Regions from separate parts of the Bifidobacterium sp. N5G01 genome, predicted to be linked through region 1. Evidence: riboswitches for the same ligand, from Rfam matches in the RefSeq annotation. Region 1 holds a riboswitch; each other region holds the start of a gene.

Region 1 (5,528 bases):
CCAATAGGCTGAACGCCTGAGAAAATACGCGCTTGATGGCACTACCGTCACCCAGTCCACGAGAGCGGCGGGATTGTCCAAGCGCATACCAATCATTCTGCAGCAACGTGAACATGCGCATACCAGCCAAACCGCCATATACGAATCGCGACGGCAAATGCAAAATCTGCACCAAGCCATCGGCCAGATCGGTCGGGTCAAGGCCAAGCGCGAGAATCACGCCGGGAACGGCAATGGCTGCCACACGTAGGAACGTAGCCAACGCCAAATACAACGATCCCTGCGAAATCACAATGACATTGCCAAGATTGACCAGCACGGCACCGGAGGTTTTGCCATACAATGCCACGGAAATGAAACTTCCCGAAGCTGCGATCCATACCGGCCAGGTTTTACGAAGCACCGTCCATGGAGCGACGCCTCCAATCCAGAGCAGCAACATCTCCAACACGAACGCCACCGATGCGGAAACCACGTCCAACGTCACGAACATGGGAATGCACAATATCAGCGCGCCGATGAAACGACTGACCGGATTGATCTTCGCGACAAACCATGACGGAGACGCCGGCCTGGCGTCATCATGACGTTCCTTATGCGGCACCACGCTGATGGTTTCCAACTGTTCCATCTCACTCCCCCTCGCTTACGAGAATGCGACGCGCTCCCAACGCTTCGATCAACGGTTCGTCATGAGTGACCATGATGACGGAACAGCCCTCATCGCGTACGCCCGCTATCAACCTGACCATTTCCGTCCATGTGGTGAAATCCTGACCGAAAGTCGGCTCATCCATCACCAACACCTTCGGCGCCGCGGCAAGCATGGACGCCACGGAAAGACGACGCTTCTCACCGCCGGATAACGTGAATGGATTGGCTGGGGCGAACCGTTTGAGGTTCAACCGTTCCAGCATCATATCGGCGATGGCGTAGGCCTCGTCATCGGTTTTTCCCATGGATTTAGGGCCGACCGCCACTTCGTCGCGCACACTGGATGCAACGAACTGGTGTTCCGGCTCTTGGAACACCATGCCGATTCGCCCAAGAAGATCCCTGCTTTTCCACGTGAAGACGTTGTTCTCCCTATGTGCGGGAACCATGCTTTCATCCATACTTACCCGCCCGGAAATCGGTTTGAGCAAGCCAGCCAAAGTCAAAGCAAGCGTGGATTTTCCCACACCGTTTTTGCCGGTCAGGGCAGTAATCTCGCCGGCATGGAACGCGAGGTTCACATGCTCGCCAAGCGCGAATTCACGTCCGAAGCTGAGATCCTCGGTTCGCAGAACAACCTTTCCCGATGACTGCTTGGATTCGGGAATATGGCTTTCAATGGTGCGCCCCGGAACCCAGGCACCGCCTTTTGCCAACACCGTCGCCATGCTGCCGAACACTTCCTCAGGAGTGCCATCGGCGATGACTCCGCTGACATGCGAATCGGCTTCCGGCTTGCCAAGCACAATGACGCGATCCACCAAATCAAGCCATACGTCAATGTGATGCTCCACCACCACCAAGGTTTCATGGGTTCGGTCAAGCACATCACGTACCGCATCATGCACCTCCTTGACGCCTTCCGGATCAAGGTTGGCGGTCGGCTCGTCAAACAACAGCAATCCGGGGTGCATGGCGAGCACGCCAGCCAAAGCCAGACGTTGACGCTGCCCGCCAGAAAGCCTGCGCGTGGAGCGATCAAGTTTCATATAGCCAAGTCCAACAATGTCGAGTGAGGAACGGACCCTGCTCCAAATCTCATCTTTTGGCAGATTCAGATTTTCACAGCCAAAAGCGGTATCGTCTCCCACACGTTCCAGAATCGTCTGTGCATCGGGATCCTGCAATACCAATCCTGATCGCCCACGCGAATGGCGGGCATCCGTTCCGTCGATCAGCAGCTCACCTTCGAGTTCACCTTCATCATCACCGCCGAGCACGCCGGCAAGACCGGCCATCAACGTCGATTTTCCGGCACCGGAAGCACCCAACAGCAACACACGCTCCCCCGGCTGTATGGTGAAGTCCACATGCCTTAACGCAAAATCCTTACGTGAAGCATGTCGCCATCCCCAATCGCGTGCGACCACCCCGGCTGCGGAAAACGATTTTTCTGCATCAGTACCCATGAATCGTTCTTTCATTCCTTTTGCATTTGGCGTTCGTAAGGCGAACACGCATCAAAGAAGTCCCGTATCCACCCACCGTGAATGCGATACGGGACTTCACAAACGAATCGTCAGACCAGAGTCTGCGCACGACCGGATTCGAAACGGTCAAGCACGCCTGTTTTGGCGATAGCCTGCTGCAGCAGATACATCAGGACTCCAGCCACCAAAGCGCCGGAAATAACGGAAGTGACGCAGTTGACGGCAATACGCAAGCCTGCCCAGGCGGGGTTTACGGTCCAGTTGTAGAGGAAGCATCCCAAACCGGCGAGGGTGCCGGAAATGGTGGCCGACAGCAAATCCCAACGCTTGTACGCGAAAATCGCAAAGCCGATTTCGGCAGTAAGACCTTGGCAGATGCCAATGATCAGGGAACCGCCGATGCCCCAGGGATTGCCCATGGCGAGTTCTATAGCGGCAGCAAGGGTTTCGGTGAACAGCGCAGCACCAGGCTTTCGCACAATAAGGGCGGCCAGAGGTCCTGCAAATAGCCAGATGCCGTTCAGTAGGCCTTCGAAGCCAGGCGTCACCGCTTCGAACAGCGTGATCGGAGCCGCGCAGATAACATCCCAGCCCCAGAAAATCACACCAGCTGCAACCGCGACGATGGCGGCCACAACGATATCAACGACTCGCCATTTGTTGTTGTGCTTCTTCACCGCGGAAGATTCATTTACGGTCATGAATGTGCCTTTCTTTATGTCAAGGCACGGGAAAAGAGAGACGTCCGTGCGCCGGCATTACCCGGTATACGTTCATACGGTCGAAGCGTTTGCTTCCTCTCAGCCATACGGCCCCCGTGTCTGCGCTTGATACTACACAAGGCACAAGATTTTCACAAGGGCTGTTTCATTTTCGCTTCGTTTCCGGCATAGAACACGCTCGGATTTTTGCAATGGCCTGTCTTCACGGGTTTCCCTCCCGTACTGAATGCAGCACGGAAACACGGTTCCATAGAGTTTTACAGAGGTCTGCACATCAATGATTCAGCTAGGTTCCTGAATGTCTCGCCAATACCGTCGGCACGTAACGAGCCATCCTCATTCAGCACGGCCGGGCGTCCGTCCTCACCAGTCTCCCGCAATTCCGGTTCCAGTGGAAGCTGAGCGAGCAAAGGAACGTCATAGCCGAGGCTTTCGGTCAGCTGTTCCGATACGCGCGTACCACCGCCTTCGCCGAAAATCCGCAGACGTTCACCCTTATGCTCGTAATAGCTCATGTTCTCTACGACGCCGCGCACTTTCATCGGCACCTGCAGCGCCACCAAGCCGGAGCGTACTGCGATGTCGGATGCGGACGGCTGCGGCGTGGTGATCACCACCAGTTCCGCATTCGGCAGGGCCTGGGCCACGGAAATCGCCATATCGCCGGTACCCGGAGCCAAGTCAAGCAGAAGCACGTCGGGCTCGCCCCACCACACATCCGAAAGGAATTGTTCGAGCGAACGCTGCAGTCGCGGCCCTCTCCAAAGGATCGCACGATCGGCGCCCGCGAACATGCCGATGGAAATCAGTTTCACCCCCCAAGCGGTGACGGGCATGAGCATACCATTCAGATTGGTGGGTTGCGCATGCACGCCGAACAGTCGCGGCAGCGAGAACCCGTAGATGTCGGCGTCAATGGCGGCCGTATCATAACCGAGCGCCGCGAAAGTGGCGGCAAGATTCGCGGTGACGGACGATTTGCCGACACCGCCTTTGCCAGATGCTATGGCGAAAATACGGGTTTTGATGCCCGGCTTATTAAAGGGGTTCTGCTTGCGATCGGCTTTGAGACCTGCAACGAGTTGGGTGAGCTTGTCTTGGCTCATGGATCCGACTTCGATACGCGGCAGCAGCGTCGCATCCGGGTAGGATGCCACCGCTCCGTTGATTTGGTTGGTGATGGTCTGCGATAATGGGCAGCCTTCCACCGTCAGCTCGACTTCCACACGGACTTCGTAAGTGTTCGTTTTGCCTTCCACCGGTATCGCATCGATGGCTGCGATCATGCCCAGATCGGTCACGGACCGCCCCAGCTCGGGATCGATCACTTTGCTGAGTCGCTCATAGATGCGCGCTTCAATGGTACGCTCGTCGGTCATGGTTCCTCCTTTAACCGCGTACCAGACTAGCGTCTGGAGGCGCGGCATGCCAGAGCCTTCTTGCGATTATGTTGCCAGCTTGACGTTCCGACGTCACACCGTTCCGTTTTCCAGCAGTATTTTGAACTGGTCCTCGTTTAACATGGGAACGCCTAATTCCTCTGCCTTGGCGGCCTTGGCGCCGGCGTTTTCGCCAACGACCACCCAATCGGTTTTCTTGCTGACGGATCCTGAGGCTCTTCCACCGCGAGAGATAATCGCTTCTTTGGCGGAGTCACGCGAGAAATCAATCAACGAACCGGTGACGACCACTGTCTTGCCTTCAAGTGTCTGTGGTAGTTCACTGATTTCAGCTTGCTCCACGCCAACTCCAGCAGCCTTCCATGCTTCCAACACCGTGCCGCGCCAATCGCCTGGTTCCTTGGCCGATGTGAACCACGTGACCACCGATTCCGCAATCTCCGGACCGATGCCGTCTATCTGAGACAGTTCGTCCACACTGGCGCGTTCGATGGCGTCAAGCGATCCGAACGTATTGGCGATAACACGTGCCGTGGGCGGTCCGAGGCGCCGGATCGACAGGGCTACAAGCACACGCCATAAGTCGGCGTGGCGTGCCTTGTCCATTTCGTCAAGCATTTTCCTTGTATTTTCCGCAGGGCGTATATATACCGGCTGCACGCTGGATGCTCCGGAACGCGATACTTTGGTTTCCTCTCGGATCACCATGGCATCCTCAGGCACGTCATATCCGGGATATTCCGCGGATTCATCGACTTCGTCCTTACGCTTTCTCGCCGCTGTCGGAGTCGTCCAAAACGCCGGGACCTGATGCCATAGGCCTGATCCGCCGATACGTTTGCGCGTTTTTTTCGGCTTACCGTTCTTGCCGACGGTTTCGTGGATTTCGATGATTGGCGCTTCTCGCCATACGCGAACATCCTGCAGGTCGGAGGCTGTCAGCGAGAACAGGCCGGCCTCACTGGACAACACCGGCGTTTGCCGGGCCGGCAGTTCCAGCCCTTCCACCGGCTCGTACGGTTCGGGCTCCTGCCCCGGTGCCACTACGATTTCGGTGATGTTCGGCGCGTAGGTCGCCACCGAATCGGGGCGATCCTCTTCCGGATTCGTCAACGCGATGGCCGATTGGTCACCCAGATGTTCGATATCGAACGCCTTTCTGGATGCCAGGTTGATGATGCGTTCGGTTAACTGTGCCGGGCAGGATTCCACGTTCGGACAGCGGATGTCCTTGTCCCCCTCTTTGGCTGGGGCGAGTTGTG
Region 2 (5,528 bases), on a different contig from region 1:
TATGGCATTGTCACGGTCGATGGCATGCGGATGATGCTTGGCGATATCAGCCGCATGGCAGGCGATCTTGTATGCGATCACACCTTGCTTCACATCGTCCTTGTTCGGCAATCCAAGATGTTCCTTCGGCGTCACATAACACAGCATTGCAGTGCCATAGCGGGCGATTTCCACACCGCCGATCGCCGACGTGATGTGGTCGTAGCCGGGAGCGGTGTCAGTGGTGAGCGGTCCAAGCGTATAGAACGGCGCATCCTTGCAGATCGCCTTCTCCATTTCGATGTTCATGCGCACGGTGTCGAACGGAATATGGCCAGGTCCTTCGATCATCACCTGCACGTCGTGTTCCCATGCGCGCTGGGTAAGCTCGCCCAAAGTCATCAGTTCGGCGAACTGTGCCGCATCGTTCGCATCGGCAAGCGATCCCGGACGAAGTCCATCACCCAGTGAGAACGCCACATCGTATTTGGCGAAGATTTCACACAATTCGTCGAAATGCGTATACAGGAAGCTTTCCTGATGATGCTGCAAACACCATTCAGCCATAATCGAACCGCCACGCGAAACGATGCCCGTCATGCGGTTCGCCGTCAATGGCACGAAACGCAGCAGCACACCGGCATGAATCGTCATATAGTCCACACCCTGCTCGCACTGCTCGATCACCGTGTCGCGGAACAGTTCCCAGCTGAGCTTGGAAGCGTCATCCTCCACCTTTTCGAGTGCCTGATACATTGGCACGGTGCCGATCGGCACGGGGGAGTTGCGTAGAATCCATTCGCGCGTAGTGTGAATGTCGTTGCCGGTAGACAGATCCATTACGGTGTCAGCACCCCACTTGGTGGCCCACGTGAGCTTCTCCACCTCCTCGTCAATAGACGAAGTGACCGCCGAATTGCCCATATTGGCGTTGAGCTTGGTAAGGAACTTCGAGCCGATGATCATGGGCTCAGCCTCAGGATGGTTGATATTGCAAGGCATGACGGCACGTCCTGCGGCCAGTTCGCTGCGCACCAGTTCCACGCTGCAATGCTCGCGTTCCGCTACATAGCGCATTTCCGGCGTGATGATGTTGTGGCGCGCGTACCACATTTGCGTCACCGGATGATCCTTGGCCTTCATCGGCTTATGCTGGCGGCCGCGCCATTCCTTGGAAGCCTTGCCACGCTTGATGGCGCGTTTGCCGTCATCTTCCAGATTGCGTCGACGTCCCTCGTATTCTTCGACGTCACCGCGGTCAAGAATCCAATCCAAACGCAGGGGAGCGAGTCCCTCTTTCGGATCGCATTTCGGTCCTTCGGTGTTGTAGTCCTTGAATGGCGCGTTCGGTCCGACGCCAGGAGTGTCAGACAGTTTGATTTCGGTGTATGGCACTTCCAGATCGTAGGAGCCGAATTCGTTTTCGAAATGTACCGGCGTGGTTTTGCGGATATGCGCTTTGTCGCGCTGTTTGGAATCGCGTGCGGCAATGTCGACGCGCTGCTGCTTGGCGAGCTTGGATGCGGCCTTGGCTTCCTTCGCATTGGTGAACTTCTTTTCACCGGATGCGCCGTCGGCTGCGTTGCTAGGGCTGATTTCCGCTGTGTTCTGGGCTTTCATGCGCGGTGCGTATCCGTGCTTCGTGTCGCCACGTACGGCTTTCCAACGCGTTACCATATCGCGGGTTGTGGCTTCCGGATCATCGGCTCCTGCAATCGCGGACACCACGAACCAGCCTGCCGCCTTTGAACGCGCCAGCATTTCCATATCACCTGCGGTCACGCCACCGCCTACCACTACCGGAAAACCACTGGCTGAACAAATGGTGTTGATCTGCTCTTTGTCAAGCGTGCGACCGGAACCGTCATTGCCGCCTACGGACGCTTCCGGCTTGGTGACGGAAACATGCAGCGGCGCCGCACCGATATAGTCGATGCAGCCATTGGGCAATTCGTTGATGAGTCTGACCAGGCTTTCTGTCTCCGCCGACAATCCCACGATGGCGTCTTCGCCGAGCAGCGTGCGGGCTTCACGCGGTTCCATATCGGTCTGTCCGATGTGCACGCCGTCAACCTTGATGCCTTTGCTGCGGGCCTGCCAGACCACATCCACGCGGTCGTCGATCACGAATGCCACGGAATCTGACTTGTTGTTGTCTTCGATGATTTGCGCGATATCACGCGCCATGTCGGTAAGGTCCTTCGCGTCGGCGTCTTTGGCGCGCAGTTGGATAAAGCTTGCGCCCCCGCGCAATGCGTCATCGATGACGTCGGTGATCGGTCGACCTTTGCAATCCTGTGGGCCTACCACAAAATAGGCGCTCAGGTCGAAGCTGTCTCGCATCGACGCATACGGATAATTGTTCATGATTCCCCCTTGATTATGCTGTTTTGGGTTGGGAAAATTTGATTCCGTCAGTAAATGGATACGCTGACATGCCTCGTATTCTTGGATACACGGGATAGAAAGCGAAATTACGCTTGATGATTTCGCGATGCAGGTTGTTTTGCCGACGCGTCTGTTGCGTTGACTTTTACGGATGCCGATTGACGCTGGAAATGCGTGTGCACGATGACGCTCATTCTTCGCTCCCTACGATGGTGTTAACCAACAGGTTCAAAGGGTCAGGCATTCGCCTATCTCAGCTCCGTTGAGGAGCCCCCCTGCTTTAGGTGTTGGCTATGAACCTACGCCCTGCACTGGACGTAGCCTTTCGCCGAAGCCCATAGGTGAGTCAGACCCGTCGTCACTTTCGCATGCATAGTCTTCATCCGTATCACGCCCCACCGCGCATCTCATGGCAAAACTCTCCTTGCAGGCTAAGCTATACCTCAGTTCAATGCATTGCGTATGAAAGAGGTTGACTACATGTTGGAGACGGAACGGCTGACATTGAGGGCTTGGACTGAAACAGATGCGGAAAGCTTGTACGTCTATGCGAAAGATCCGGATATCGGACCTATCGCGGGCTGGCCCGCACACCGATCGAAAGAAGAAAGTCTCAATACGATTCGTCATGTGCTCAATGGCAAGGAATGCTGCGCGATTTGCGAGCGCGGCAGCAATAACCCCATTGGCTCGATTGAGTTAAAGCTTAATGGTCATACGGATATGACGGATCGTGATGATGAGTGTGAGTTGGGTTACTGGTTGGGCAAGCCTTTCTGGGGAAGGGGTTATATGCCGGAGGCAGCTAGGGAGATTATCCGTCATGGTTTTGTTGATCTTGGTATGAGTGCGATTTGGTGCGGTTATTATGATGGCAATCTGAAGTCGAAGCGGGTGCAGGAAAAGGTTGGTTTTGTCTATCATCACACGTGCGATGAGGTGTCGGTGCCTCTTATGCATGAGGTGCGTGTCGAGCATGTGAATATCCTTACCAAATCACGTTGGCAAATTTTGGCTGCCCGCTGATCGTGTCGGAAGCCAAGGCTGCAACAGGTTAACTGGCGATGTTTTGATGTGGTGATTGGGAGTTCAATGGCACTTACGGTCACACCGCCGAACATGCGAAATATTTCGCTAGCCGCAGACGATGATTGTGCAGAGGATTGCGAAAGGCATGCGGAATCACGGCATGAGTTGCGTTGAGTTCGTATATAATCGCAACGAGTGTGAATGACTGCAAGGAGGCTGCCATGACTGTGCCGCAACGAGTGCTTGACACTATGAATTCCGGATTGATCTATGCCTGCGATGACGAAGAGATGATCAAAGCGCAGCAGGAACAGATGGAACTACTGTACGACTTTAACGCGACCCGCCCCAGTCAAATGACGCAACGTATCGAAATTGCACGCCAACTGCTTGGCGAATTCGGCGAGGACGCCTATATCGAACCGCCGTTGCATGCCAATTGGGGATGCAACACGTATTTTGGTGCATATGCTTACGCCAATTTCAACCTCACGTTGGTTGATGATGGTGAAGTGCATATCGGCGAACATACCATGATCGGCCCGAACTGCACTATCGTTACCACCGGCCATCCGATTCGTCCTGACCTGCGCGAGAAGATCACACAGTATTCTCTGCCGGTCACCATCGGCCGCAATGTGTGGTTGGGCGCCAACGTTACCGTACTTCCTGGCGTCACTATTGGCGATAATTCGGTGATTGGTGCATGTTCGCTGGTTACCAAAGACATTCCCGCCAACGTGGTCGCATTCGGCCAGCCGTGCAAGGTGTATCGCGAAATCGGCGAACATGATGACGTCTACTATTGGCGTGACCGCATGATTAACCCGCCCTACGATCAGCGGCATTCGGTTGCATAGACATCATCGTCCTCCTTCATGAACTTATGATTCGTCAACCGTGGTAAACGCGCGGGCGTGAATATGTATGTCCGGAGCATATATTTAGATAATTGTCTAAATAAGAAAATATCTAAATATTCAGTATCGTAAAGGAGGAATGCATGGCAGGAGAGGGGTTCAAAGCGCTCTCCGATCCCACGCGACGGCGCATTTTGGAATTGCTGCGCGAACGTGACATGACGGCCGGTGAGCTCGCGGAACAATTCAACATGAGCAAACCATCGATCAGCCACCATCTGACCACGCTGAAAACCGCGGAACTGGTAACCGACGAACGGCACGGGCAAAACATCATCTACAGTCTCAACACCACGGTGATGCAGGATCTGATCGGATGGTTCATGGGGTTCATGGACGGCAATGAAAACAATAAGCAAACGGACGGTCAATAAAGGAGAATCTTATGTGCGGGAACAATCTGGATGATTCCAAAAAAGCTTTCGATAACAACATCAACAATGCTGAAAGCGTGAATAAGAATGATTCGAGGGAGAAGATCGCTCCAATCAGCCGCAACGTGTGCATTGCACTTGTTGTGCTGTGCTTGGTCAATGTTGCCGCACATCTTGCTTGCTACAGTCGACTTCCCGAAAACGTGCCGATTCATTGGGGTGCCGACGGTTCGGTCAATGGCTACGGTCCGAGAGCCATAACGTTGATTCTTGATATATTGCCGTTACTGTGCTTGGGACTTTTCCTCATCATCCCGAAGATGGATCCCAAGGGAGAAAGCTACATGAAGGCCAGCGGACTGTATCGTGGATTCGTCATCGCGTTCACGCTCATCATGTGCGGCATCACATGGTTCACCGAAGCCACCGCATTCGGCGTGATCCCAGCTACCGGTGGTCCTGTTGGGCTTATCGTTTGCGTGGTGCTGGGAGCGTTGTTCGTCGGCGTGGGAAATTACCTTCCGCGCATGCGCCAGAATTACACCTTCGGCGTCAGAACGCCTTGGGCTTTGGCTGATGAAACCAATTGGAAACGCACGCAGCGTGTAGGTGGCATCTCTTTCATGGTGTTGGGAGTGTTATTGGTCGTAGCGGGCGTCGTCAGCTCTGTCGTGCCTGTGAGCGACGTGCTCATGGCCGCAATTATTGCGACGATAGCGGTTGGCGCAGCGCTCGTTCCTTCTGCGTACAGCTATCTGCTGTTCCGCCGTAGCCGGAATTCGCAGTAACGCCAAAGCAATACTGAGACGCTCTTCGGAACTCCTCCGGGGTGCGCCCC
Region 3 (5,528 bases), on a different contig from region 1:
GCCGTCGCACTGCACGGTGATGCGCGAACGCAGGCCGTTGAGCACGAGCGTCTGCTGGGTTTCGGACAGGCCGATCTCCCATGGGGTGCCGGCGTGCTTGATGGCGTTGAGCGGAGCCGCGCCGGTGCCGCCGTCGTAGCCGGAAATCAGCACCACGTCGGCATGGCACTTGGCCACGCCGGCGGCGATGGTGCCGACGCCGAATTCGGAGACGAGCTTGACGTGCACGCGAGCCTTCGGATTCGCCATCTTCGCATCGTTGATCAGCTGCTTCAGATCCTCGATGGAATAGATGTCGTGGTGCGGCGGCGGGGAGATGAGCTCTACGCCCGGGGTCGCGTGACGCACCTTGGCGATCCACGGCGGGACCTTGGCTCCCGGAAGGTGGCCACCCTCACCCGGCTTGGCGCCTTGGGCGAGCTTGATCTGCAAATCAGTGGCGTGCACGAGGTAATCGCTGGTCACGCCAAAACGCGCCGATGCGATCTGCTTAATCTTGCTGTAGCGCAGCGGATCGTTGATACGATCCTCGGATTCGCCACCTTCGCCGGAGTTAGAACGTGCACCGATGGTGTTCATCGCGATGGCGAGGGTCTCATGCGCTTCCTGGGAGATGGATCCGTAGCTCATGGCTCCGGTGGAGAAACGCTTGACGATCTCGCTGGCCGGCTCGACCTCGCTGATGTCGATCGGCTTGCGGTCGGACTTGAACTTCATCAGTCCGCGCAGCGTCATCAGACGGTTGGAGGTGTCGTTGATGTGCGCCGAATACTTCTTGAACATGTCGTAATCGCCGCGCTGGGTGGACTGCTGCAGCAGGAAGATGGCCTCAGGATCATTGAGGTGATCCTCGCCGGTGCGGCGCCACTTGTACTCGCCGCCGGTGCGCAGGTTGCGGTGCGGACGGGCGGTCCACTGCGACGGGTAGGCCACACGGTGACGAATGGCAACCTCTTCGGCCAGTTCGTCGAGTCCGACGCCGCCGACGCGGGAGGTGGTGCCGGTGAAGTATTTGTCGATGACGTCCTTGTTCAGGCCGATGGCTTCGAACAACTGCGCGCCGCGGTAGCTCATGATGGTGGAGACGCCCATCTTGGCCATGATCTTGAGCACGCCGGTGGACAGCGCGTTGGTCAGGTTCTTCACTGCGGTTTCGGCATCGACGTTGAGATACCCATTGCGGGACAGGTCTTCGACGGATTCGAACGCCAGATACGGGTTGACTGCTGCCGCGCCGTAGGCGATTAGCAGAGCGACATGGTGGATTTCGCGCACATCGCCGGCCTCCACGACCATGGAGATCTGGGTACGCGTGTGTCTGCGCAGCAGGTGGTGCTGCACCGCGGAAGTGAGCAGCAGTGATGGAATCGGTCCCCACGTGTAGTTGGATTCACGGTCGGAGAGCACAAGGAAGTTGGACCCGTTTGCGATGGCCTCATCGACTTCCTGGAAGATTTCCTCAAGACGTTCCTTCAGTGCCTTGCCGCCGCCTGCGACCTGATAAAGACCCTTGACGACGAACGGCTTGTAGTAGCCGCCGAGGATCTTGGCGCGGTCGAGGCGCTTGAGCTGCGCCATTTCGTCGGAGTTGAGCACCGGCAACGGAATGAGGATCTTCTTGGCGTGCAGTTCGGAATCGGCCAGCAGGTTCGGCTCGGGACCGATGGCGGATTCGAGGCAGGTCACGATCTTTTCACGTTCCCAGTCGAGCGGCGGGTTGGTAACCTGCGCGAACTTCTGGGTGAAGTAGTCGAACAGCATGCGGCTGCGGGAAGAGAGCGCGGCCATAGGCGCGTCGTTGCCCATGGATCCGAGCGGTTCCTTACCGGTGTTGGCCATCGGGGCGAGCAGCAGCTTCAGGTCCTCTTCGGTGTAGCCGAAGGCACGCTGACGGCGCTGCACGGACTGGCCGGAGTGGTTGACGTGCTCGCGCTTGGGCAGCTGGCTCATCTCGACGGTGTTGCCTTCGACCCACTGGCGGTACGGATGCTGGGCAGCGAGGTTCTTCTTGATTTCTTCGTCGGGGATGATGCGGCCTTCATCGGTGTCGACGAGGAACATCTTGCCCGGCTCCAAGCGGCCCTTGGACACGATGTGCTCCTCGGCGTTCTCCGGAAGCACGCCGGTTTCGGAGGCGAGCACGATGTAACCGTCGTCGGTGAGCTGCCAGCGGCCGGGGCGGAAGCCATTGCGGTCGAGCAACGCGCCGACCTGAGTGCCGTCGGTGAAGATGATGTGCGCGGGGCCGTCCCACGGTTCGATCAGTGTGTTGTTGTATTCGTAGAACGCCCTAACGTCGGGATCGAGCTGGTCGTTCTTCTCCCATGCCGGCGGCAGCATCATGGAGATGGCATGCGGCATGGAACGTCCGGACAGGTGCAGCAGTTCGAGGCATTCGTCGAACGTGCCGGAGTCGGAGTAGCCCGGGGTCGCGATCGGCAGCAACGGCTTGAATTCGCCAAGCAGTTCGGAGCTCAGTCGACCTTCTCGCGCGGACAGCCAGTTACGGTTACCCTGGATGGTGTTGATCTCGCCGTTGTGAGCCAGCTGGCGAAACGGCTGTGCGAGCGGCCAGCTCGGGAACGTGTTGGTGGAAAAACGGGAGTGCACGATGGCGATCTTCGCCTTCATGCGCTCATCAGAAAGGTCCAGGAAGAAGGGCTTGAGCTGCATGGTGGTGAGCATGCCCTTGTAGGTGATGGTGCGTGCGGAAAGGGACGCGAAGTAGATGCCCACCTCGTGTTCCACGCGCTTGCGGATGCGGAACGTCTTGCGGTCCAGTTCGATGCCGGTGAGCTGCCCTTCGGGGTCGGCCACGACCAGCGTCTTGAACGCGGGCATGCTGGCGAGCGCCTGCAGTCCGAGTCCGTCCGGGTTGGTGGGTACGACGCGCCATGCGAGTACTTCGAGGCCTTCTTCGCACACGATTTTGGCGATGGCCTGTTCTTGTTGGCCGGAGGTGGCGATGTCTCGGTCGAGGAACGCGATGCCGGCGGCGTAGTGGCCTTCTTCGGGTAGTTCGACGCCTGCGGTGGCGCGCATGAATTCGTCGGGCATGCTCATGAGGATGCCCGCGCCGTCGCCGGTGTTTTCTTCGGCGCCGACCGCGCCACGGTGGTTGAGGTTGACGAGCACTTCAATGGCGTCGTCGACGATTTTGCGTTCGGGGCGCTTGTTGAGGGTGGTGACCATACCCACGCCGCAGGCGTCATGCTCGGCGCCGGGATCGTACATACCTTGGGAATCATGGATCGTGAGATCTAACGGGGTGTGGAAAGTCACCGAAACCACCTTCAATGTTTTTGGGCAAGAAAAGTCTTGCGGTTCTTTAATGCGCGGTTTAGAATAGCGCGCCTTTGTGTCGTGGATATTTCCGTGTCCATATAACGAATACCCAGAAAAGTCAAGGTACATTTTCTTGAGGAAATGTGGAGAATTCACAACGCACTGGGCTCTCATGCCAACTCATCCAAGTATCGACGCATGCCGTTATGCTGGTTGCCTGTCCGAATAGCACAGGGGGAGCCGATATGTGGCTGAGACGGGCTTTGCCTGGACCCTCATACCTGATCAGGGTAATGCCTGCGTAGGAATGTCACGAACAGTGCGCACATGCGTTCCCCTGTGTCGGCGATCATAGACTGGTCGCCCCCATAAGGAAGAGAGGGAATTGGCATGTCTGCCATGTCGCAACCGTCCGTTCAGAGCGGATCCAATTCGAAGAAGCTCACTCCAAAGAACGTTTTGCTGGGCTTGCAGCATGTGTTGGTGTCTAATGTGTGGCTTGATCCGGTATTTGTGGCCGGTGCCATTGGGTTGCCGTTGGCCTTGTCTTCGAATATGGTGAATGCCATTTTCATCGTGTCCGGTTTGGTCACGTTGATTCAGTCCACGAAATTGGTGCGTCTGCCGATTGTGCAAGGTCCGTCTGCCGCGTTTGACGCGTTGATGATTGCCGCTGGTACCGCCGGTTCGTTGGCTGCGGCTGGCACGTCGATTTTTGTTAGTTCGCTGATTTTTCTGGTGTTGTGTCTGACTCGTGTGATTGAGAAGATGCGTTTTCTATTTGCGCCGATGGTTTCCGGCGTGATTATTTTTCTGGTGGGCGTTTCGCTGTCGAGTTTCACATTGAGTGAGTTTCTTGGCGGCGCTCCCGGCGATGACGGGTTCGCTGATCCGAAGACGCTGGCCGTGTCTGTGGTGACTTGCGTGTTGGTGGTGGTGCTTTCCCAGTTCGGCAAAGGCATGGTCAGGGCGCTTTCCTATTTGATTGCGCTGGTTGTCGGCACTTCGCTCTCCATAGTGTTTGGCATGGCGGATTTTTCCGGGGTTGCGTCCAAGCCTTGGTTCGGTCTTCCTCAGATCATGCCATATGGCGGTTTTGATTTTGATGCTACGGTTTTTGTACCGTTCTTCATCGCATATATGGTTGCGATTATGGAAGCGCTTGGCGTGTATCAGGCGGCCAGCGAGATTCAAGGCGTCAAGCTTGAGGATCGCCAGGTTCGTTATGGTTTGTCCGGCGAAGCGGCTGGTTCCGCTATTTCTTCGCTGATCGGTGGCTTCACCACTACCGCATATCCACAGAATGTCGCTTTACTGAAGGTTACGGATGAGGGCAAGTCCCACACACGCGTGCCGGTGATCATCGCCGGTGTGGTGTTTGTGGCACTTGGTTTCGTGCCGAAAGCCGGCGCGATGTTGTCGCTGATTCCCTCCCCTGTAATCGGCGGCATTTTCCTTCCGGCTGCGGCGAGCCTGATCAGTACGGGCTTCAATACACTGCGCAAGGCAGAGCCGGACGACCGATCCCAAGTAGTCATCGGCTTGTCACTGCTGTTGGGTATCGCGTTGCCGAACGCATTGAGCGGTCTTGAGGGCGGCGCTCACGTGTTCTTCTCCAATTCGATTCTGGTCGGCGCGTTCTGCGTGGTGATTCTCAAAGCGTTGCTGATCGATTTGCCGAATCTAATCAATCGTCGCAAAACAGCCGTGGGCAACAACGGGGATCAGGCACAAGCTTGATTCATGGCCAACCGTTACCGAAATTCAACATAGGAAAGGAACATTGCATCATGACATCGATGTCGCTAAACACTGAAGCGCAGCAGGTCAAGGCAGATGTGCTTGAGTTCATCGAAAAGTACGGATGCGAAACCGCGCCGGATGAGGCGTTCGACGCACTCGCACGACAGATTTTCGCTTTTCAGTACGCTCATAACATGCAGTATCGCACGTATTGCATGTCTCGCAGGGTGACTCCGCAGACGTTGTCCAGCTGGATGGATATTCCACCGATGCCGGTGGATGGGTTCAAGATGCTGACGCTCACTTCGGTTCCCGAGACGGAGTGCGAGGCCGTGTTTATGACCAGCGGCACCACGCATCCTGGCCAGCGTGGACGCAACTATCATCCTGATCTTGAGGTGTGGGACGCTTCGATGATCGGCCCGTTCCGTCATTTCATCATGCCGGACCGCGAGCGTATACGCATCGCAGTGCTCTCCCCCGCTTGGGAGATGAATCAT
Region 4 (5,528 bases), 260 kb from region 1:
TTGCCGACAGTCAGTCCACGGCGTGCCGCGCATTCGTACACATACCACGCGCGCGCATCGTTGAAGCAGAAGAAACCGTCGGGATTGCGTTCGTCGAACAGCTTGTCGACGGCGCGCAACGCCGGGCCATTATGGAGTACATTGCATACCAACGAAGGATCGTAGGTAAAACCGGAATCCTGCAACGCTGCCTGATATCCGGCAAAACGACCATCCTGCGCAATCATGTTTTCGGAACATCCGATATAGGCGATCCTCTCGCAATCGGCTTGAATCAGCCGTTTTGTGGCATCGTAAGCGATTTGGAATTCGTCTGGCTCGATGCTGGGGATCTGGTTGTCGGCATCGGTGGCATCCACCATCACCACCGGATAATCGTCGAGGGATGCGGGCACGGTTGCAATGCGGTTCGACATCTTCGAATAGAAGAAACCATCCACGCCATACCGTTTCAATGTGGCGATTTCATTCTCTTCGCTTGCCTTGCCATCGGTGCTGACCGTGATGATCATATACCCGTAGGTGCTTGCCGCATCCTGCGCACCCAGAATGATGCCGCCTGCATACGGGGTGGTGGCGACTTCCTCGCTGATGAAGCCGAGAATTCGTGTGCGGCAAGTGCGTAGGCTGCGCGCCAGAGGATTGACCGTGTAGCCGAGTTCGTCAGCCTTCTCACGTATGAGTGCGGCCAACGGGGCTTTCACACGTCCCTCATCTCTGCCGTTAAGTACCAAGGAAACGGTGGAAATGGACACCCCTGCCGCTTCGGCAATTTCCTTCATCGTAGTCATGATCGCTACACTATACCTGAATCAATAAGAAAAGCGCGCCATTTCTTATAGATGACGCGCTTTTCGATTTTTTTACGACGATATAACAGTCTATTGCCGGATTTATTCCGACAGGATTTCATCCACAAGCGCCTGCTTGGCGTGAATCTGACCTTCGAAACCCGGACGAATATCGAGACGGATCACCACGTCGGTGCGATAGCCTTGGCCAGCCAGCTTCAGGGTGGCGTCACGAATCACCTTGAGCACGTCGTCGATATCGCCTTCGATGTTGGTGAACATGGCGTTGGTTTCGCTCGGCAATCCGGATTGGCGGATCACGTCGACCGCCTGCGCCACGTACGTGGACTTTTCAGGGCTTGCTCCAGCGGGGGAAATGGCGACTGCGGCAAGCGTGTTGATATACGGCTTGCCTGTTTCCGGATTGATCGGCACTTCCTGCTTTTCCGCATTGCGATCAAGGGTCATGTTCGTTCCTTTCGTTGCGTTCCTATCGACTTGATATGGCTTGGATTGGATGGTGCGAATTTGGCTGTCAGCGCCATTTCCAAGCGTGATCCATCGGTCCGGATCCGTGACCGAGGTCAAGCTGTGCCTCCAGGGCTCCCGTCAGATACAGTTTTGCCCTGTCGACGGCTTCCGGCAATGTTTCGCCAAGCGCCAGATGCGACGCGATCGCCGAAGACAGCGTGCATCCGGTGCCATGCGTGTTCGGATTGTTGATACGACGCGCGCGGAACCAAGTGACTTTACCGTTCGGCTCAACGAGCACATCACTGGCATCCTGCGTACCATGACCGCCCTTGACGAGCACCGCGCAGCCGAAATGGCCGGCGAGCATATGGCCTGCAGTCACCATGTCGTTCTCGCTGGAGATGCTCTCGCCATTCTCGTAGTCGATCGCGTCGGCACCCTGTTCGACGGCCAGCTCGCACAGCGCCTGGGTTTCCGGCATATTCGGCGTGATGACGGTGGCCAGCGGGAACAGCTTGGAAGTCAGTGCCGCAATCGCGTCATCTTCGATAAGCTTCGCGCCGGACGTTGCCACCATTACCGGATCAAGCACAATATTCGTGGCACCATGCGCAATCAGACGGTCGGCGATCACGTTGATGAGCTCCACGCTCGACACCATGCCAATCTTCACGGCGACCGGCGGAATATCTTCAAATACTGCGTCGATTTGCGCGGCGAGCATTTCCGGAGGAGTGTTCGTGACCATAGTCACGCCTGTGGTGTTCTGCGCGGTCAGTGCAGCGATGGCGGTCATGCCGAACACGCCATTGGCGATCATGGTTTTCAAATCCGCCTGAATGCCGGCACCACCGGAGGAATCCGATCCCGCGATGCTCAATACCGGTGGCAATGTGCTGGTCATGAATGACTCCTTACTTGCTCTTGCTTACTTGTGATCTGAAGTTTTGAAATACTCCGCATACGCAATTGCCGAACCCTGCATAACATGCCGCATAGTGTGCAGGGTTCGGCAAAGTCTAGTCGACGATGATTTCGGAGGCGGCGACTTCCTCGGCTGTGACGTTCCAAAGCGCGTCAAGCAGCGCTACTTGGAAGGACCCCGGGCCTGAAGATTTCGCTTCGGCGATTTCGGAAGCCCTGTTGTACAGCAGTGAAGCGGAAATCGCAGCTACCAACGGTTCCGCTACGGCCAAGTATGTTGCGGTAACGCCGCCAAGTGAGCAGCCGGCGCCGATGATCTTCGTCATCATCGCGCTGCCGCCTGGCAGACGGAACACATGCTCGCCGTTGGTCACCAGATCGACCGCTCCGGAAACGGCCACCGCACCAGCACCGGTGGGGGAGTGTTTGGCAAGATGACGAGCCACTCGTTTGGCTGCGTCAACAGCTGCATCGACCTCGTCCACAGCCTCCACGCCTGCCGGACGCGTGCCGGGAACGGTGGAATCGTTTTGTGCAAGACCCCACATCGCATCGAGTGCGATGATCTCGCTCGCATTGCCGCGCACGATGGTCGGCGGATAGGTGCGGAACGATTCGAGAATGGCGGTACGGGTTTTTCCGATGCCCGCGGCGACCGGGTCAAGCACCCACGTCTTGCCGTTCTTGTGTAGTTTGTAGGCGATTTCCGGCAGCGCATCTTTGAAGAACGGCAGCAACGTGCCCACATTGATGTAGTTCGATCCTGCGATTTCCGCGGTGTCGATTACATCGTCCGGTAGAAAGCTCATGGCGGCAGTGCCTCCGGCGGCAAGCTGCGCGTTGGCCACAAGATTCATCGTGACGAAATTGGTGAACGACTGCGCCAAAGGCGTGGTCGTTCGTACGTTGTTGACTGCCTGTGCAATCTGTTCACGCAACGTTGCCGAAAACGAGTTATCGCTCATTGTCTGCTCCCTACGTTGGTCCTAACCAACAGGTTCAAAGGGTCAGGCATTCGCCTATCTCAGCTCCCACTTTCGTCGGAAGCCCCCCTGCATGTACATAACGTATCCAACCTATACAAAGGCCCTGACACTGTACTACTGACGTGGATGCCTTGCTCGAGGTGATTCACATCTGTGGTTATGATCCAGCTTAAACAGCAGATAATTACATAGTTATTGTTGTTTAGATTCTGCTAAACCATGGATATGTAAATATGTGTATGGGGTTTGTACGGAGGCTTCTCGCTTATATATGGCAGTCCTCTCCGAAGAAAGGCCATATCGGGGGTGTGAAAATGGCCGGTTTGACTATTTGACCTACCATATATAAGCGAGAAGCCTCATGTCGAGATGTGGAATCTGCCATACGCAGGCGAGATACGACCCAATTGGGTGGCGTTCTGTCACCGCGTGAAGGTAGGCTTTGCGCTTGTAAAGACCCCAAACCGTTCAAACCAGAAGGTGCATTGTGGCTGTATCCAAACTCGATGAAGTCGTATCCCTCGCCAAGCGTCGTGGCTTTGTTTTCCCCGCCGGTGAAATCTACGGTGGAACCCGTTCCGCGTGGGATTACGGTCCGCTCGGCGTTGCGCTGAAAGACAATATCAAGCGCGAATGGTGGCGTTCCATGGTCGTCACCCGTGGCGACGTGGTGGGCGTTGACACGTCCATTATTCTTCCGCCGGCTGTGTGGGTGGCTTCCGGCCACGTGTCCGTGTTCAACGATCCGCTGATCGAATGCCTCAACTGCCACAAGCGCCACCGTGCGGATAAGCTTGAGGAATCCTATGCCGAAAAGCATGGCGACAAGCTGCCGGAAAACGGTCTCAAGGATATTGTGTGCCCGGATTGCGGCACCCGTGGCAACTGGACTGAACCGCGCGACTTCAACATGATGCTGCGCACCCACCTCGGACCGGTCGAAGACGAGAATTCGCTGCACTACCTGCGTCCGGAAACCGCGCAGGGCATTTTCGTGGACTTCAAGAACGTGATGACCTCTTCTCGTTCCAAGCCGCCGTTCGGCATCGCCAACATGGGCAAGTCCTTCCGTAATGAAATCACCCCGGGCAACTTCATCTTCCGTACCCGCGAGTTCGAACAGATGGAAATGGAATTCTTCGTGGCTCCGGGTACCGATGAGGAATGGCACCAGTACTGGATCGACGCACGCACCCAGTGGTACATCGATCTTGGCGTGAAACCGGAGAACCTGCGCCACTATGAGCATCCGAAGGAGAAGCTGGCCCACTATTCGAAGCGTACCGTCGACATTGAATACAAGTTCGGCTTCCAAGGATCCGATTGGGGTGAACTCGAAGGTGTGGCCAACCGTACTGACTTCGACCTTTCTGCACATGCCAAGCATTCCGGCGAGGACCTGAGCTACTTCAACCAGGCCACCGGCGAAAAGTACGTGCCGTACGTCATCGAGCCGGCCGCAGGCCTGACCCGCTCTCTCATGGCCTTCCTTGTTGATGCCTACGACGTTGACGAGGCGCCGAACACCAAGGGCGGCGTCGACAAGCGTACCGTGCTTCGTCTTGATCCGCGCCTGGCTCCGGTCAAGGCCGCAGTGCTGCCGTTGAGCAAGAAGCCGGAACTGCAGACCGTGGCACATGATCTGGCAGCCGACCTGCGTCAGCACGATTGGATGATCGACTACGACGAGGCCGGTGCGATCGGTCGTCGCTACCGTCGCGAAGACGAAATCGGCACCCCGCTGTGCATCACCGTCGACTTCGATACGCTCGACGATCAGGCCGTCACCATTCGTGAACGTGACACCATGCAGCAGGAGCGCGTCGCACTCGACAAGGTGGCCGATTACGTGTCTGCACGCATTGGCGAGAAGCATGTGCGCTACCCGCAGGTACCGGTCGAGATGGGCGGCGAGGCTTGGCCTGAGTCCGTCAAGATCGCCGAAGCCGGTGGCTTGTACTAAAACTGGTTACTGGTTACCATAGCGTTCTTATGCCAGATAGCATTGTGACTGCTTACGAGGAATCCGACGTGCTCGACCCGCGTACCGACGCGGTGAGGCCGTCGGTTCCTCCGGTTATTAAGCCTGTTGATTTAGGGTCGGTGCATGTTGAGACGCCGGTGGTGCTTTCGCCTATGGCGGGAGTGACCAACTGGCCGTTCCGCGTGATTTGCGAAAGCTACGGTCCTGACGGTCTGTACGTAGCTGAAATGATCACCGCGCGCGCGTTGGTTGCCCGCAATCCCAAAGCATTGCGGTTGTGTCATTTCGCTCCAAGCGAGAAGATTCGCTCGCTGCAACTGTATGGCGTGAATCCAGCAATCGTGGAACAGGCTGCGAAAATCGTCATCG

Evidence for each region. Region 1 has a riboswitch for thiamine pyrophosphate ahead of CE168_RS03870 (ECF transporter S component). Riboswitches for the same ligand answer to the same signal wherever they lie in the genome.
Region 2: linked by a shared signal. The riboswitch ahead of thiC (phosphomethylpyrimidine synthase ThiC) and the one ahead of CE168_RS03870 (ECF transporter S component) in region 1 are both predicted to bind thiamine pyrophosphate.
Region 3: linked by a shared signal. The riboswitch ahead of CE168_RS00050 (solute carrier family 23 protein) and the one ahead of CE168_RS03870 (ECF transporter S component) in region 1 are both predicted to bind thiamine pyrophosphate.
Region 4: linked by a shared signal. The riboswitch ahead of CE168_RS04885 (hydroxyethylthiazole kinase) and the one ahead of CE168_RS03870 (ECF transporter S component) in region 1 are both predicted to bind thiamine pyrophosphate.

Annotation. Positions count from the first base shown of each region.
Region 1 is NZ_NJNP01000002.1:32,604-38,131, forward strand. It holds gene CE168_RS03860 (energy-coupling factor transporter transmembrane component T family protein) at 1-631, opposite strand, end outside; gene CE168_RS03865 (ABC transporter ATP-binding protein) at 633-2,138, opposite strand; gene CE168_RS03870 (ECF transporter S component) at 2,234-2,845, opposite strand; TPP riboswitch at 2,871-2,973, opposite strand; gene CE168_RS03875 (Mrp/NBP35 family ATP-binding protein) at 3,124-4,245, opposite strand; gene ligA (NAD-dependent DNA ligase LigA) at 4,339-5,528, opposite strand, start outside.
Region 2 is NZ_NJNP01000007.1:18,524-24,051, forward strand. It holds gene thiC (phosphomethylpyrimidine synthase ThiC) at 1-2,349, opposite strand, end outside; TPP riboswitch at 2,552-2,654, opposite strand; gene CE168_RS08760 (GNAT family N-acetyltransferase) at 2,830-3,393, shown strand; gene CE168_RS08765 (sugar O-acetyltransferase) at 3,618-4,256, shown strand; gene CE168_RS08770 (autorepressor SdpR family transcription factor) at 4,400-4,690, shown strand; gene CE168_RS08775 (SdpI family protein) at 4,702-5,478, shown strand.
Region 3 is NZ_NJNP01000001.1:11,110-16,637, forward strand. It holds gene gltB (glutamate synthase large subunit) at 1-3,282, opposite strand, end outside; TPP riboswitch at 3,509-3,610, shown strand; gene CE168_RS00050 (solute carrier family 23 protein) at 3,676-5,025, shown strand; gene CE168_RS00055 (LuxE/PaaK family acyltransferase) at 5,076-5,528, shown strand, end outside.
Region 4 is NZ_NJNP01000002.1:291,048-296,575, reverse strand. It holds gene CE168_RS04900 (LacI family DNA-binding transcriptional regulator) at 1-791, opposite strand, end outside; gene CE168_RS04895 (thiamine-binding protein) at 894-1,259, opposite strand; gene thiD (bifunctional hydroxymethylpyrimidine kinase/phosphomethylpyrimidine kinase) at 1,327-2,169, opposite strand; gene CE168_RS04885 (hydroxyethylthiazole kinase) at 2,285-3,154, opposite strand; TPP riboswitch at 3,145-3,253, opposite strand; gene CE168_RS04880 (glycine--tRNA ligase) at 3,663-5,138, shown strand; gene dusB (tRNA dihydrouridine synthase DusB) at 5,168-5,528, shown strand, end outside.